4 regions of the Streptomyces sp. NPDC004721 genome follow, and region 4 is predicted to be linked to each of the others. Evidence: riboswitches for the same ligand, from Rfam matches in the RefSeq annotation. Region 4 holds a riboswitch; each other region holds the start of a gene.
The links. Region 4 has a riboswitch for cyclic di-AMP ahead of ACWEK3_RS28710 (M23 family metallopeptidase). Riboswitches for the same ligand answer to the same signal wherever they lie in the genome.
Positions count from the first base shown of each region.

Region 1: it holds a riboswitch for cyclic di-AMP, as region 4 does, so the genes downstream of both, ACWEK3_RS26815 (M23 family metallopeptidase) here and ACWEK3_RS28710 (M23 family metallopeptidase) in region 4, are expected to answer to the same signal.
Region 2: it holds a riboswitch for cyclic di-AMP, as region 4 does, so the genes downstream of both, ACWEK3_RS06205 (transglycosylase SLT domain-containing protein) here and ACWEK3_RS28710 (M23 family metallopeptidase) in region 4, are expected to answer to the same signal.
Region 3: it holds a riboswitch for cyclic di-AMP, as region 4 does, so the genes downstream of both, ACWEK3_RS16315 (transglycosylase family protein) here and ACWEK3_RS28710 (M23 family metallopeptidase) in region 4, are expected to answer to the same signal.

Region 1 is NZ_JBSGBZ010000032.1:44,667-47,706, reverse strand. Features, by position in the region: gene ACWEK3_RS26820 (M16 family metallopeptidase) at 1-933, shown strand, start outside; cyclic di-AMP (ydaO/yuaA leader) riboswitch at 1,157-1,317, shown strand; gene ACWEK3_RS26815 (M23 family metallopeptidase) at 1,330-2,085, shown strand; gene ACWEK3_RS26810 (HPr family phosphocarrier protein) at 2,285-2,566, opposite strand; gene ACWEK3_RS26805 (bifunctional acetate--CoA ligase family protein/GNAT family N-acetyltransferase) at 2,743-3,040, shown strand, end outside.
Region 2 is NZ_JBSGBZ010000005.1:148,280-151,319, forward strand. Features, by position in the region: gene ACWEK3_RS06195 (FAD-dependent oxidoreductase) at 1-457, shown strand, start outside; gene ACWEK3_RS06200 (HAD family hydrolase) at 593-1,396, shown strand; gene ACWEK3_RS06205 (transglycosylase SLT domain-containing protein) at 1,480-1,965, opposite strand; cyclic di-AMP (ydaO/yuaA leader) riboswitch at 1,971-2,157, opposite strand; gene ACWEK3_RS06210 (polyprenyl synthetase family protein) at 2,642-3,040, shown strand, end outside.
Region 3 is NZ_JBSGBZ010000015.1:92,363-95,402, reverse strand. Features, by position in the region: gene eno (phosphopyruvate hydratase) at 1-339, opposite strand, end outside; gene ACWEK3_RS16315 (transglycosylase family protein) at 597-1,304, opposite strand; cyclic di-AMP (ydaO/yuaA leader) riboswitch at 1,308-1,475, opposite strand; gene ACWEK3_RS16310 (transglycosylase family protein) at 1,664-2,722, opposite strand; gene ACWEK3_RS16305 (cytochrome P450 family protein) at 2,946-3,040, opposite strand, start outside.
Region 4 is NZ_JBSGBZ010000037.1:59,081-62,120, forward strand. Features, by position in the region: gene ACWEK3_RS28700 (dihydrofolate reductase family protein) at 1-964, shown strand, start outside; tRNA gene ACWEK3_RS28705 (tRNA-Met) at 1,064-1,137, shown strand; cyclic di-AMP (ydaO/yuaA leader) riboswitch at 1,367-1,523, shown strand; gene ACWEK3_RS28710 (M23 family metallopeptidase) at 1,535-2,593, shown strand; gene ACWEK3_RS28715 (aldo/keto reductase) at 2,710-3,040, shown strand, end outside.

The DNA.
Region 1 (3,040 bases), on a different contig from region 4:
CACGAGCTGGCCAACCCGGCCCGCCGCGCCGCCAAGGAGCTGTCCAAGGAGCTCTTCCCGGCCGGCTCGCGCATGTCCCGTCCGCGCCAGGGCACCGAGGACACGGTCGGCGCGATCGACTCGGCGGCCGTCCGCTCGTTCTACGACCGGCACGTGCGTCCGGCGACGGCCACCGCTGTGGTCGTCGGCGACCTCACCGGCGTCGACCTCGACGAGCTGCTGGGCCGGACCTTGGGCGCCTGGACCGGCTCGCCCGCCAAGCCGCGGCCCGTGCCGCCGGTGACCGCCGACGACACCGGCCGCGTGGTCATCGTGGACCGGCCCGGCGCCGTGCAGACACAGCTGCTCATCGGCCGGATCGGCCCGGACCGGCACGACCGCGTGTGGCCCGCCCAGGTGCTCGGCACCTACTGTCTCGGCGGCACCCTCACCTCCCGCCTGGACCGCGTCCTGCGCGAGGAGAAGGGCTACACCTACGGGGTGCGGGCGTTCGGCCAGGTGCTGCGGTCGGCCCCCGACGGGTCGGGCGCCGCGATGCTCGCCATCAGCGGCTCGGTCGACACCCCGAACACCGGCCCGGCCCTGGACGACCTGTTCACGGTGCTGCGCAAGCTCGCCGCCGAGGGCCTCACCGACGCCGAGCGGGACGTCGCCGTGCAGAACCTCGTCGGCGTGGCGCCGCTGAAGTACGAGACGGCCGCCGCCGTGGCGGGCACGCTCGCCGACCAGGTCGAGCAGCACCTGCCCGACGACTACCAGGCGACGCTCTATCAACAGCTCGCCGCGACCGGCACGGTGGAGGCGACCGCGGCCGTCGTCAACGCGTTCCCGGTGGACCGGCTGGTGACGGTCCTCGTCGGTGACGCGGCGCAGATCAAGGAGCCCGTCGAGGCCCTGGGCGTCGGCCGGGTCATCGTCGTCGCGGCCGAGTAGAGGTACCCCCCTCGCCGCCGCACGCGCGGCGAACGGCACACGCGCACGTGGGGCCCTGGTGCGAAACGCCACCAGGGCCCCACGATGTCCGAATTGAGGGGGAGGTTGCCTGTCTGCCCTGTGGTATGCGCTACAAAACATCTGATCCGTTTGGGAATTGAAAGCGGCCCCGTTTAGCGTCGGTCCGTCTGTTCGTCGGGCAGTGCGCCGCGTCCGCGGCACCGGACAGCCATCGCCGAGTCCCCGTACGGCGCGAGCCAGGGGAGCCGGGGACCCACCGTCCCTGGGGTGAATCGGACACCCGCGCGCGCCGCGAGGGGGCCGTAGGAGACCTTCCTGCTCCGAACCCGTCAGCTAACCCGGTAGGCGAGAGGGAAGGAAAGGACCCACGTCTCCATGGCGTTCACCCGCGCCGCCGGGAAGCACCGCCGGCCGAGCCGGATGCACCGCACCACCGCTCGCGCGGCGGGCGTCGCGGCCCTGGCCACCACCGGCGTCATCGGCACCCTCGCCGCCCCGGCCCTCGCCGCGGAGGATCCCGCCGCCGAGGACACCGGCCTCACTCCGGTCGTCACCATCGGCGACAGCGTCGCCGAGAAGATCGACGCCCAGGCCCTCGCCCAGCACAGGGCCGCCGCGCGCAAGCAGGCCGAGGAGGCCGCGCGCAAGAAGGCCGCGGAGCGGGCCGCGAAGGAGCGCGAGGCCAAGGCGCGCGCCGCCCGCGAGGCCGAGCGCAAGCGTCTCAACGCCTTCGTGACGCCGATCCTCGGCTCCTACATATCGACCGGCTACCGCACCGGCGGCTCCCTGTGGTCCTCCGGCACCCACACCGGCATCGACTTCCACGCCGCGAGCGGCACCACCGTCCACGCGGTCGGCATCGGCACCGTCGTCGAGACCGGCTGGGGCGGGGCGTACGGCAACCAGGTCGTGATCAGGATGGCCGACGGCATGTACACCCAGTACGGGCACCTGTCGTCCATCGGGGTCTCGGTGGGCCAGCAGGTCGTCCCGGGCCAGCAGATCGGCCTGTCCGGCGCGACCGGCAACGTGACCGGACCGCACCTGCACTTCGAGGCTCGTACGTCCCCGGACTACGGCTCCGACGTCGACCCCGTGGCCTACCTCCGCCGGCACGGCCTCAACATCTGACCTCCCGCGCCGGCACACCGCCCGGCGCGTCACGCGACACTCCCGAAGCCCCGGCTCCCGAGCCGGGGCTTCCGGTGTTCCCCGCCGTGTTCCCTTCCGGTGTTCCGGTGTTCCGGTGTTCCGGGGGCACGCCGGGCACGCCGAAGCCGTGCCACCCCGTCCGGGCGGCACGGCTTCGGCGCAGGAGCGGTCCTGCCGGTCAGACGGTCTCGGGAAGCTCCCCGAGCCCCTCGGCGACCAGCTTGGCCAGCCGGTCCAGCGCGGCGTCCGCGCCGTCGGCGTCGGAGGCCAGGACGACCTCCTCGCCGCCCTCGGCGCCGAGGCCGAGCACGGCCAGCATGGAGGCCGCGTTGACGGGCGTCCCGTCGGCCTTGGCGATCGTCACGGGGATGCCTGAGGCCGTGGCGGCCCGGACGAAGATGGAGGCGGGGCGGGCGTGGAGGCCCTCGGCCCAGCCGACGTTGACGCGGCGCTCAGCCATGTGTTGCTGCCCTTCGGGTGATCAGGGTTGTCTAGACCAGTTTTCCACACGTGAAGCGAGCCCGGAGCGGGGGTGCGCGCCGCCCCGAGTGGCGTCGGACCGCGGCCTCGGTCCGACGTGTGTCCTCCACAGACTGCCTCGCGCCGCTGTCGGACGCGAGCCGTACGCTGGGGCCCATGCAGACCTCGCCGGACCGGCACGAGTACCCCGCCCACTGGGAGGCCGACGTGGTGCTGCGCGACGGCGGCACCGCACGGATCCGCCCCATCACCGCCGATGACGCCGGCCGTCTGGTCAGCTTCTACGAACAGGTGTCGGACGAGTCCAAGTATTACCGCTTCTTCGCGCCCTACCCGCGCCTGTCCGCGAAGGACGTCCACCGCTTCACGCACCACGACTTCGTGGACCGGGTGGGACTCGCGGCCACGGTCGGCGGCGAGTTCATCGCCACCGTACGCTACGACCGCATCGGCG
Region 2 (3,040 bases), on a different contig from region 4:
CTTCCGGTACCTCCCGGCCGGGGTCCGCCACCATCTGGTGCGCCGGGTCCTCGGCCCGCTCGGCGCCTGGTGGCTGCGCGAGCGCTTCGAGTCGGCGGTGCCGGTCCACGAGGTGAGCGGCATCGTGCGCGCCGACGTCACGGGCGGGCGTCCGGTACTGACGGTGCGCACCCTCGCGGGCGAGAGCCGGGAACTGGAGGCGGACCACGTCATAGCGGCCACCGGCTACCGCGTCGACATCGCCGCGATGGGCTTCCTCGGCCACGAGCTGCGCACCGGGCTCGCGGTCAGCCGCGGCGCCCCGAGGCTCGGCGCGGGTTACGTCTCCTCGGTACCCGGCCTGTACTTCACGGGGTTGCCGGCGGCGGCCTCGTACGGGCCGGTGATGCGGTTCGTGTGCGGCACGGAGTTCGCCTCGCCGCGGCTGGCCGCACACCTTGCGGCGGCGCACGGTTGAGACCCACCTCGCCTGCGGTGTCGAAGAGCTCTCACAGGTAAGGGAGTTCAGGAGAGGGAGCCGGGAGCCCGGTGGCCGTCGCGGTCGTCCGGTTCCGGTCGAGTCGGCGGGCCGCGCCATCCGTATTCTCTGATCATGGCCGCCCTCACATATACCCTCATCGCCACTGACCTGGACGGAACGCTGCTGCGCGGCGACCACACCGTGTCCGAACGGTCCCTCGCCGCGCTCGCGGGGGCGGCGGCCGCCGGTGCCCGGCACCTCGTGGTGACCGGACGGCCGGCACCGAGGGTGCGGGAACTGCTCGACGTCCTCGGCACCACGGGGCTCGCGGTGTGCGGTCAGGGCGCCCAGCTCTACGACGCGGGCAGCGACCGCCTGCTGTGGTCGGTCACCCTGGACCGGGAGCAGGCCGAGACCGCGCTCGGCAAGATCGAGGCCGAGGTGGGGGAGGTGCACGTCGCGGTCGACCAGGACGGGGTCGAGGGGCTCACGCTCATCGAGCCGGGGTATCTCATGCCGCACCCGGCGCTGCCCGCCGTACGGGTCGAACGGCGCGACGACCTGTGGCGCGCGCCCATCAGCAAGGTGCTGCTGCGTCACCCGGCGCTGTCCGACGACGAGCTGGCGGCGGCGGCCCGCGGCGCGGTGGGTTCCCTCGCCACGGTCACCATGTCGGGCCCCGGGACCGTCGAACTCCAGCCGTGCGGCATCACCAAGGCGACCGGGCTGGCGCTGGCCGCCGAACACCTGGGACTGGGCCGCGAGAGCGCCCTCGCCTTCGGCGACATGCCGAACGACATCCCGATGTTCCAGTGGGCCGCCCGGGGGGTCGCCATGGCCAACGCCCACCCCGAGCTGAAGGCGGTGGCCGACGAGGTCACGATGTCGAACGAGGACGACGGCATCGCCGTCGTCCTCGAACGACTTTTTGTCTAGTGCTGCGACCGGAAAGGTTCACCGGCTCCGGCAGACCTTTCCGGTCACAGCGCTAGCCGGTGTGTGGTCCGGCTACGGTCCGGTCAGTACGCGCCGAAGACGTTGTCGATGGAGCCGTACCGCTTGGCCGCGTAGTTGCAGGCGGCCGTGATGTTGGCGATCGGGTCGTAGATGTCCCAGGACGTGCCGTTCACGTGGTAAGCCCGGAAGGTCGGGTCGATGACCTGGAGCAGACCCTTGGACGGGATGCCCTTCCTGGCGTTGGAGTCCCAGAGGTTGATGGCGCGCGGGTTGCCGGAGGACTCGCGGATGATGTTGCGGTGGATCCCGTTGTAGGAGCCCGGGATGCCCTTCTCCGCCATGACCGCCAGGGAGGCCCGGATCCAGCCGTCGAGGTTGTTCGAGTAACCGAAGCTCGCGGCCGTCCGGACGGTGGCCGGAGTTGCCGCGGACGCGGTCGTGGCGCCGAGCAGCGGCACGGCGAGGACGGCTGCGCCCGTGCCGGTGACGGCGAGGGTGCGGATGAGGCGGGCGGTGCGGGTAGAGCGGCGCTGACCGTTTGCAGGCATGGGGGAATTCCTCTCCGTCGCCTGCGAGGTGAGCTGTCGGGTTCGGGCTGGGAGGTGCCCGGCCGCGCCCTGAAGGGCACGGCTTCACCCCAAGCCGTTCCGGTGCGGCGTACGCGGTACGTACGACACCCGGCCCGGCGAACTTACCTGGGTCCCCCGCTCCTGCCATGGGTCATTCGGTCGTTGGGATTACGGGCGGCGGCAGGATTCGGCGTCCGCCCGTCGGTGCCGGGAACGTATGCGAGAGCACATGTCCCGAACAAGTGCCGGAATCACACTCGTCCTGTTTGACCTTGGTCTGGGGTGTATGTGGTGCTTGATCCTTTGCACCTGCCAAGGTTCAACTCGGCTGCCTGTAAAGGGAATGTGAAGGAGTGCGAGAGATGGTGCGGACGGAGGGGTGTGTGTTCCAAGTCACGGCTCGGGCGGCCGAAGGGCAATTACCACTAAAGAGAATTGAAACCCTAATAGGGGTGAATCGGACTTCATGCGTGACGGTGTGTGGGCCGTGTGGCTGACACGTGATGGTGGTCACGTCGGGTGAAGTGGCCTGGCCCGTATAGGTGGGCGATATCGGTGATCGAAACGTGACCGGATACGCTGACTTGAGTGAGGGCAGCGACCTATCGACAAACCGTGTAATCCCCAGCAGACACCAGCAGACAGGAGACCCCTCGTGACCGTCGTCGGGCCATTCGGGCTGACCGTGCGGGACCAGGCTCTCGAAGCCGATGTCCAGGCCGGATTGGCGGCTGTCGAGGAAGGGCTGCTCGAAGCCACCAAGAGCGAGGTCCCGTTCATCACGGGCGCCGCCCAGCACCTCGTCAGGGCGGGCGGGAAGCGGTTCCGGCCACTGCTCGTGATGCTCGCGTCCCAGTTCGGGGATCCGTACGCGCCGGGGATCGTGCCCTCGGCCGTGGTGGTGGAGCTGACCCATCTGGCGACGCTGTACCACGACGACGTGATGGACGAGGCCGCCGTGCGCCGCGGGGTGGCCAGCGCCAACACCCGCTGGGGCAACTCGGTCGCGGTCCTGACCGGCGACTTCCTCTTCGCCCGCGCCTCGCAGATCCTC
Region 3 (3,040 bases), on a different contig from region 4:
GATGGCGTTGGCGCCCAGCGAGCCCTTGTTGTCGGTGGCGTCCAGGTCGAACATGGCCTGGTCGATCAGACGCTGCTCGGTGGCGTCGTAGCCGACGAGCTCCGGGCCGATCTGCTCGATCACGGCGAGGACGGCCTTCTCGACGCCCTTGCCCTGGTAGCGGTTGGGGTCGCCGTCACGGAGCTCGATGGCCTCGAAGGCACCGGTGGAGGCGCCGGAGGGGACGGCGGCACGACCGGTGCTGCCGTCGTCGAGGCCGACCTCGACCTCGACCGTGGGGTTGCCTCGGGAGTCCAGGATTTCCCGGGCTACGACGACGTCGATGGACGGCACGAGCATCTCCTTCTGGGATGTGACGCTGGAAGTGCGGGGCGTGAGCCTTGCGACTAGAGCCTAACCGTCCCGGGGCGGCGACCGGCCGACCGACCGCCTCGTGGACAGAGTGACGGTACCTATTGTTCCCGCTCGGAACAAAGGAGAGGGGAAGGTTCGGGAACGGCCGGGCGTGCGGGAGGCGAAAAAACCCCGCCCCGGCGCGCAGGGGGGAACGCGCCGGGGCGGGGAGCCCTGGAAAGCACCGAGGGCGGGACGGGCCCTTACTTCAGGTGGAGCTGCTGGCCCGGGTAGATGAGGTCGGCGTTGTCGACGATGTCCTTGTTCAGCTCGAACAGCTTCTTCCAGCCGCCCTGGACGCCGTGCTCGGCGGCGATGGAGCTGAGGGTGTCGCCGGAGACCACCTTGTACTCTCCGTCGCCCTTCTTGACCTTCTCGCCGGTCGGCGTGGTGACGGTCTTGCTCGGGGCCGGACGCGTCGCGGAGCGGTTGGCGGCCTGCTGCTCGGTCGAGCGGGTGGTGGTGCTCTTGGCGGAGCTGCCGCTCGGAGAAGACGAAGAAGAAGACGACGAGGACGCGGGGGCGCCGCCGGTGTAGGCGGCGCCGGACAGGCCCTTGCCGCAGACCGGCCAGGCGCCCTTGCCCTGGCCCGCGAGGACCTTCTCGGCGACGGCTATCTGCTGCGACTTGGAGGCCAGGTCGGCGCGCGACGCGTAGGCGGTGCCGCCATACCCGGCCCAGGTGGAGTTGGTGAACTGGAGGCCACCGTAGAAGCCGTTGCCGGTGTTGATGGACCAGTTGCCGCCGGACTCGCACTGGGCGACCGCGTCCCACTCGGAGGCGGTGGCGGCGGAGGCGTCGCCGACCGCCATCAGCGGGGCGGCGACGGCGGCGCCGGCGACACCGGCGAGCGCGACGACACGGGTGGCCTTGGACGTACGACGGTGCTTGCCCTTGCTGGAGAACAGCATGGTGGATCCCCTCACCGACGCCTGCGAGGTGAGCTGTCGGGTTCGGGCCGGTTGAGTTGCCCGGCCGTGCCTCGTGCGTGAGGCACGGCTCCACCCCTAGCCGCTCCGGTCAACTGCCGGGCGCGGCACTTACCTTGGGTCCCCCGCTCCTGCCCACGGCGCTTGACGCGACGACTGTTCCCGTACGGCCGCTGGCAGGATTCGGCGTTGCGGCAGCCGGGGCTCGCGGTGACGAGCGGTCACGACCGTAGGCACGCGCTCCGCCGAATTCCAAAGACGATCAGGACTTCTGAGAGTCATCCCACACTTTCACCGAATGGGACATTCAGTGCGAAGTGGGGCGTGAACTCCCGCTGCTTTTAGGGCGTTTCGGTAGGGAGATTCAGGGTCTGACCGGCAGAGATGTGGTTGGGGTCGGACCCGATCGCCCCCCTGTTCGCCGCATACAGCGCATCCCATCCGCCTTGGAGGTCAAGGGAGTCGGCGATGGACTCGAGCGAGTCGCCGGCGCGGACGGTGTAGGAGTCGGCGACGACGGCGCGCGTGACGCCACCGCGGGAGGCGTGGCGGCCGGAGGACGCGGCCGCGTGACTGTCGGCCGGGTCCTCGGCGGCACTGCCGCCGCGGTGCCGCCCACCGCCGAGCGCCCCGGCGTCGAGCGCCCCGGTGTCGACCAGGGTCGAAGTGCCGCCGACCTGCCACGAGTTGTCCATGTCACCCGGCTGCGGCGTGACCGAGGGCGAGGCGTCGGGCGACTGGGACTTGCTTGCGGCGACATCGGGAGACGTGTCGGAATTGGCCGGGTTGCCCTTCTTGGCGGGCGAGGACGGCGAAGGAGAGGATGTGGTGGGGGACGCGGTCGGCGAGCCGGAGGAATCAGCCGGACCCGGGTCGGCGTCCGACGAACCGGACGAACCGGACGGGTCGCTCGACGATGTTTGTGACGAGTCGGACAGACCGAGGTCCTCCGTGAGGGACTTTCCGGACGAGTTGGAGGATCCGGACGAATTACCCACACCGGTGTCGACCTTCGCCGCCCCGGACTTCTCGTTGAGCCCGGAGAGCAGCCCGCACGTCGGCCAGGCACCGGGGCCCTTGTCGGCGAGCAGCTTCTTGGCCACGGCTATCTGCTGGGACCGGCTGGCCTGGTCGGCGCTCGACGCGTAGTCGAGGCCGCCGTACTTCTCCCAGTCGTCCTGCGTCAGCTGAAGGCCGCCGTAGTAGCCGTTGCCGGTGTTGGCGCTCCAGGCGCCGCCACTCTCGCACTTGGCCACCTTGTCCCACGCGTTGCCGTCGGCCGCGCTGGCGCCGCCGGCGCCGATCAGCGGGATGGCGATGGCGGATCCGGCCACTCCGGCGGCGACGAGGAGGGCCGGAGCCTGACGGGGCCGACGGTGACGACCGTTCCCGGAGAGCATACGGAGACCTTTCGTGCGACAGCGGTGACCCGCGTGGCGACCGCGGACTCGGCGCCACGCTGATGGGTGAAAGTATCGGCTGACGATCGCCTGTCACAAGTTCATGCCGCACAGATCACGTGAAGATCACACCGTTGAACATGTGTCATCTTCGTGCCCGTCATGGGGTAGGCGTGGAGCGGCGGCAGGCGCCTTTTCCTGCCTTGTCCGGCTTCCCTGCGACTTACCGACCGGGTGTGAACCGCACCGGCAGCGTCCGCAGTCCGCGCATGATGAGCCCGCCGCGCCAGCGCAAGTCGGCTGGATCTGTGTCCAGTT
Region 4 (3,040 bases):
CGACAACCCGCGGCTGCTGGTGAACTCGCCGCAGCGGCGGGCCGCACGCCGCGCCGCCGGGAAGCCGGAGTACCCGTTGAAGGTCGCGGTCAGCGCCTCCGGCGAGCTGGACCCCGGGGCGCCCTTCTGGCACACCGGCGGCGAGAAGGTCCTCTACACGACCGACGAGGGCGCGCTGCGGCTGCGGCGTACGGGCCTGGCCGCCGACGTGGTGCCGCTGGGCGCCGAACTCGGCTGGCCCCGGCTGCTCGAGCACCTGCACGACGTACGCGGGGTGCGCCGGCTCATGGTCGAGGGCGGCGGGACCGTCCACACGCAGCTGCTCCAGCAGCAGCTCGCGGACGAGGTGCAGCTCGTGCTCGCCCCCGTGTTCGTGGGGGACGCGGACGCGCCCCGGCTGTTCGGACCCGGGACCTACCAGGGCGGGCGGCTGCGGCTGGTGGAGACGCGGACCATCGAGGACGTCGTCCTCGTGCGCTACGAGCCCACCGCTCCCGGCACCGCCGGCCGCGCCGTGCCCGCGGACCGGCACTGGCTCCGGCTCGCCTGCGAACTGGCGGCCCAGTGCCCGCCGTCCCGGACCGCGTTCAGCGTGGGCGCCGTGGTGGTCGCCGCCGACGGGACCGAACTCGCCCGCGGGTACTCGCGGGAGGGCGGCGACCCGGTCGTGCACGCGGAGGAGGCGGCGCTGGCCAAGGTCGGCCCGGCGGATCCGCGGCTGCCGGACGCCACGGTGTACAGCAGTCTGGAGCCGTGCGCCCGCCGCGCCTCCCGGCCGCGTCCGTGCGCCCGGCTGATTCTGGACGCCGGGGTGCGACGGGTGGTGACCGCGTGGCGGGAGCCGGACACGTTCGTTGAGGACGCCGACGGGACCGGGGTGCTGGCGGCCGGTGGCGCGGACGTCGTCGTGGTGCCGGAGTTCGAGGAGCGGGCCAAGGAACCGAACCGGCATCTGCTCGGCTGAGCGGGGCCTCGTCGCACGGCCGGGAACCGTGGGGCGAGCAGTGGCAGGTGGGGTGGGTGCGAGCAGTCCTCCGGATGACATACACTGGTGTCACAACGACGCGGGGTGGAGCAGCTCGGTAGCTCGCTGGGCTCATAACCCAGAGGTCGCAGGTTCAAATCCTGTCCCCGCTACTGAAGGCTCAGGGCCGGAATCCGATCAATGGATTCCGGCCCTGAGTGTTTCGCGGACACATGGCTCTCCCCGAGATGCGGTCAACTCGCCCGGTTTTCGGTGGTCATGGACCGTAAGGTCGGGCCGGAAGGTTTAATGATCAAGCCGAACGGCTTGGAATCCGGGCCCCGAGTCTATTAACGTTCGATAACGCAACACGGTCGTCCCAGCCGTCACAAGAGTCGGCTCCGTGCGCGCACGCCGAATCCCGCAAGGGAACCGGGGAACCACCAACTTGGGGTGAATCGAGCGTAACCGCCGTGTACGTACGGCTTGTTTACGCGCGTAGGAGACCTTCCCGCTCCGAACCCGTCAGCTAACCCGGTAGGCGAGACGGAAGGAAAGGAGTACGCCTTCGTGGCGTCCAACCCGCCTGCCCCGGAAGCCCCGTTCGCGCCGAGTCGGCAGCACGGAGAGACCTTCGGTTACGACAGCCGCCGCGCCGACGAGGGCCTCTGGGAGGAGTGGAACCCCACCGCGGAGTCCATCCGTCCCGTGCGCGGCCGGCACCGCGTCGCCAAGCAGCGCGGCGGCGGACTCGCCCGCAGCTCCACCGTTCTCGGTGTCGGCGTCATCGCCGCCGTCGGCGCGGGCGGCATGGCGAGCGCCAACAGCGGCAAGCCGCCGGTGTCCATCTCGCTGCCCGACCTGCCCTCCGTGGGCTCCCTGTTCGAGGACTCCTCCGACACCGCACCCGCGGGCTCGTCGACCGCGCTCAGCGCCGTCGGCGTGACCGCCGCCGAGGCCGAGGACGGCACCTCGGACGCCGGCGAGGTGCTGCGCAACCGGATCATGGCGCAGGCCGAGCAGCAGCAGGTCCAGATCGAGGCCAAGACCCAGGCGGACGCCGAGGCCGCCGCCGCCAAGAAGGCCGCCGAGGAGGCGGCGAAGGCGCGGGAGGCGGCCGAGGCCAAGGCCGCCGCGGAGAAGAAGAAGGCGGAGGAGGCGGCCAAGCGGAAGGCCGAGGAGGCCGCGAGGAAGGCCGAGGAGGCCCGGCTGGCCGAGCTGGCCAGGCAGTACGCGCTGCCCACCTCCTCGTACACGCTCACCTCCACCTTCGGCCAGGCCGGCTCCATGTGGTCCTCCGGCTACCACACCGGCCTCGACTTCGCGGCGCCCACGGGCTCCCTGCTCAAGGCGATCCACACCGGCACCATCACCGAGGCCGGCTGGGCCGGCTCCTACGGCTACCGCACGATCCTCACCCTCGAGGACGGCACCGAGCTGTGGTACTGCCACCAGTCGTCGATCAGCGTCAGCGTCGGCCAGAAGGTCAGCACGGGCGAGGTGATCGGCCGCGTGGGCGCCACCGGCAACGTCACCGGGCCCCACCTCCACCTGGAGGTCCACCAGGGCGGCCAGTCCAGCGGGATCGACCCGTTGGCGTGGCTGCGCGGCAAGGGCATCACCCCCTGACGAACGCGGACCGGTCTCACCCCTGACGAGCCCGTGAGACCGGTTTGCGCAACCTTTGCGGCCGGATGCGGCCCGGCCCGGAATGGGCCGCTCCGGCGCGGTTGTTGATGTTGGACATGACTTCTCTACGCAAACTGGGTTCGTCCGATCTCGAGGTCTTCCCGCTCGCCCTCGGTGGCAACGTCTTCGGCTGGACCGCCGACCAGGAGCAGTCCTTCGCCGTCCTCGACGCCTACACGGCCGCCGGAGGCAACTTCGTCGACAGCGCCGACTCCTACTCCGCGTGGGTGGAGGGCAACCAGGGCGGCGAGTCCGAGACGATCATCGGCAAGTGGATCAAGGCGCGCGGCAACCGCTCCGACGTCGTCATCGCCACCAAGGTCAGCCAGCACCCCGACTACCAGGGCCTGAGCGCCGCCAACATCAAGGCCGCGGCCGACGCCTCCC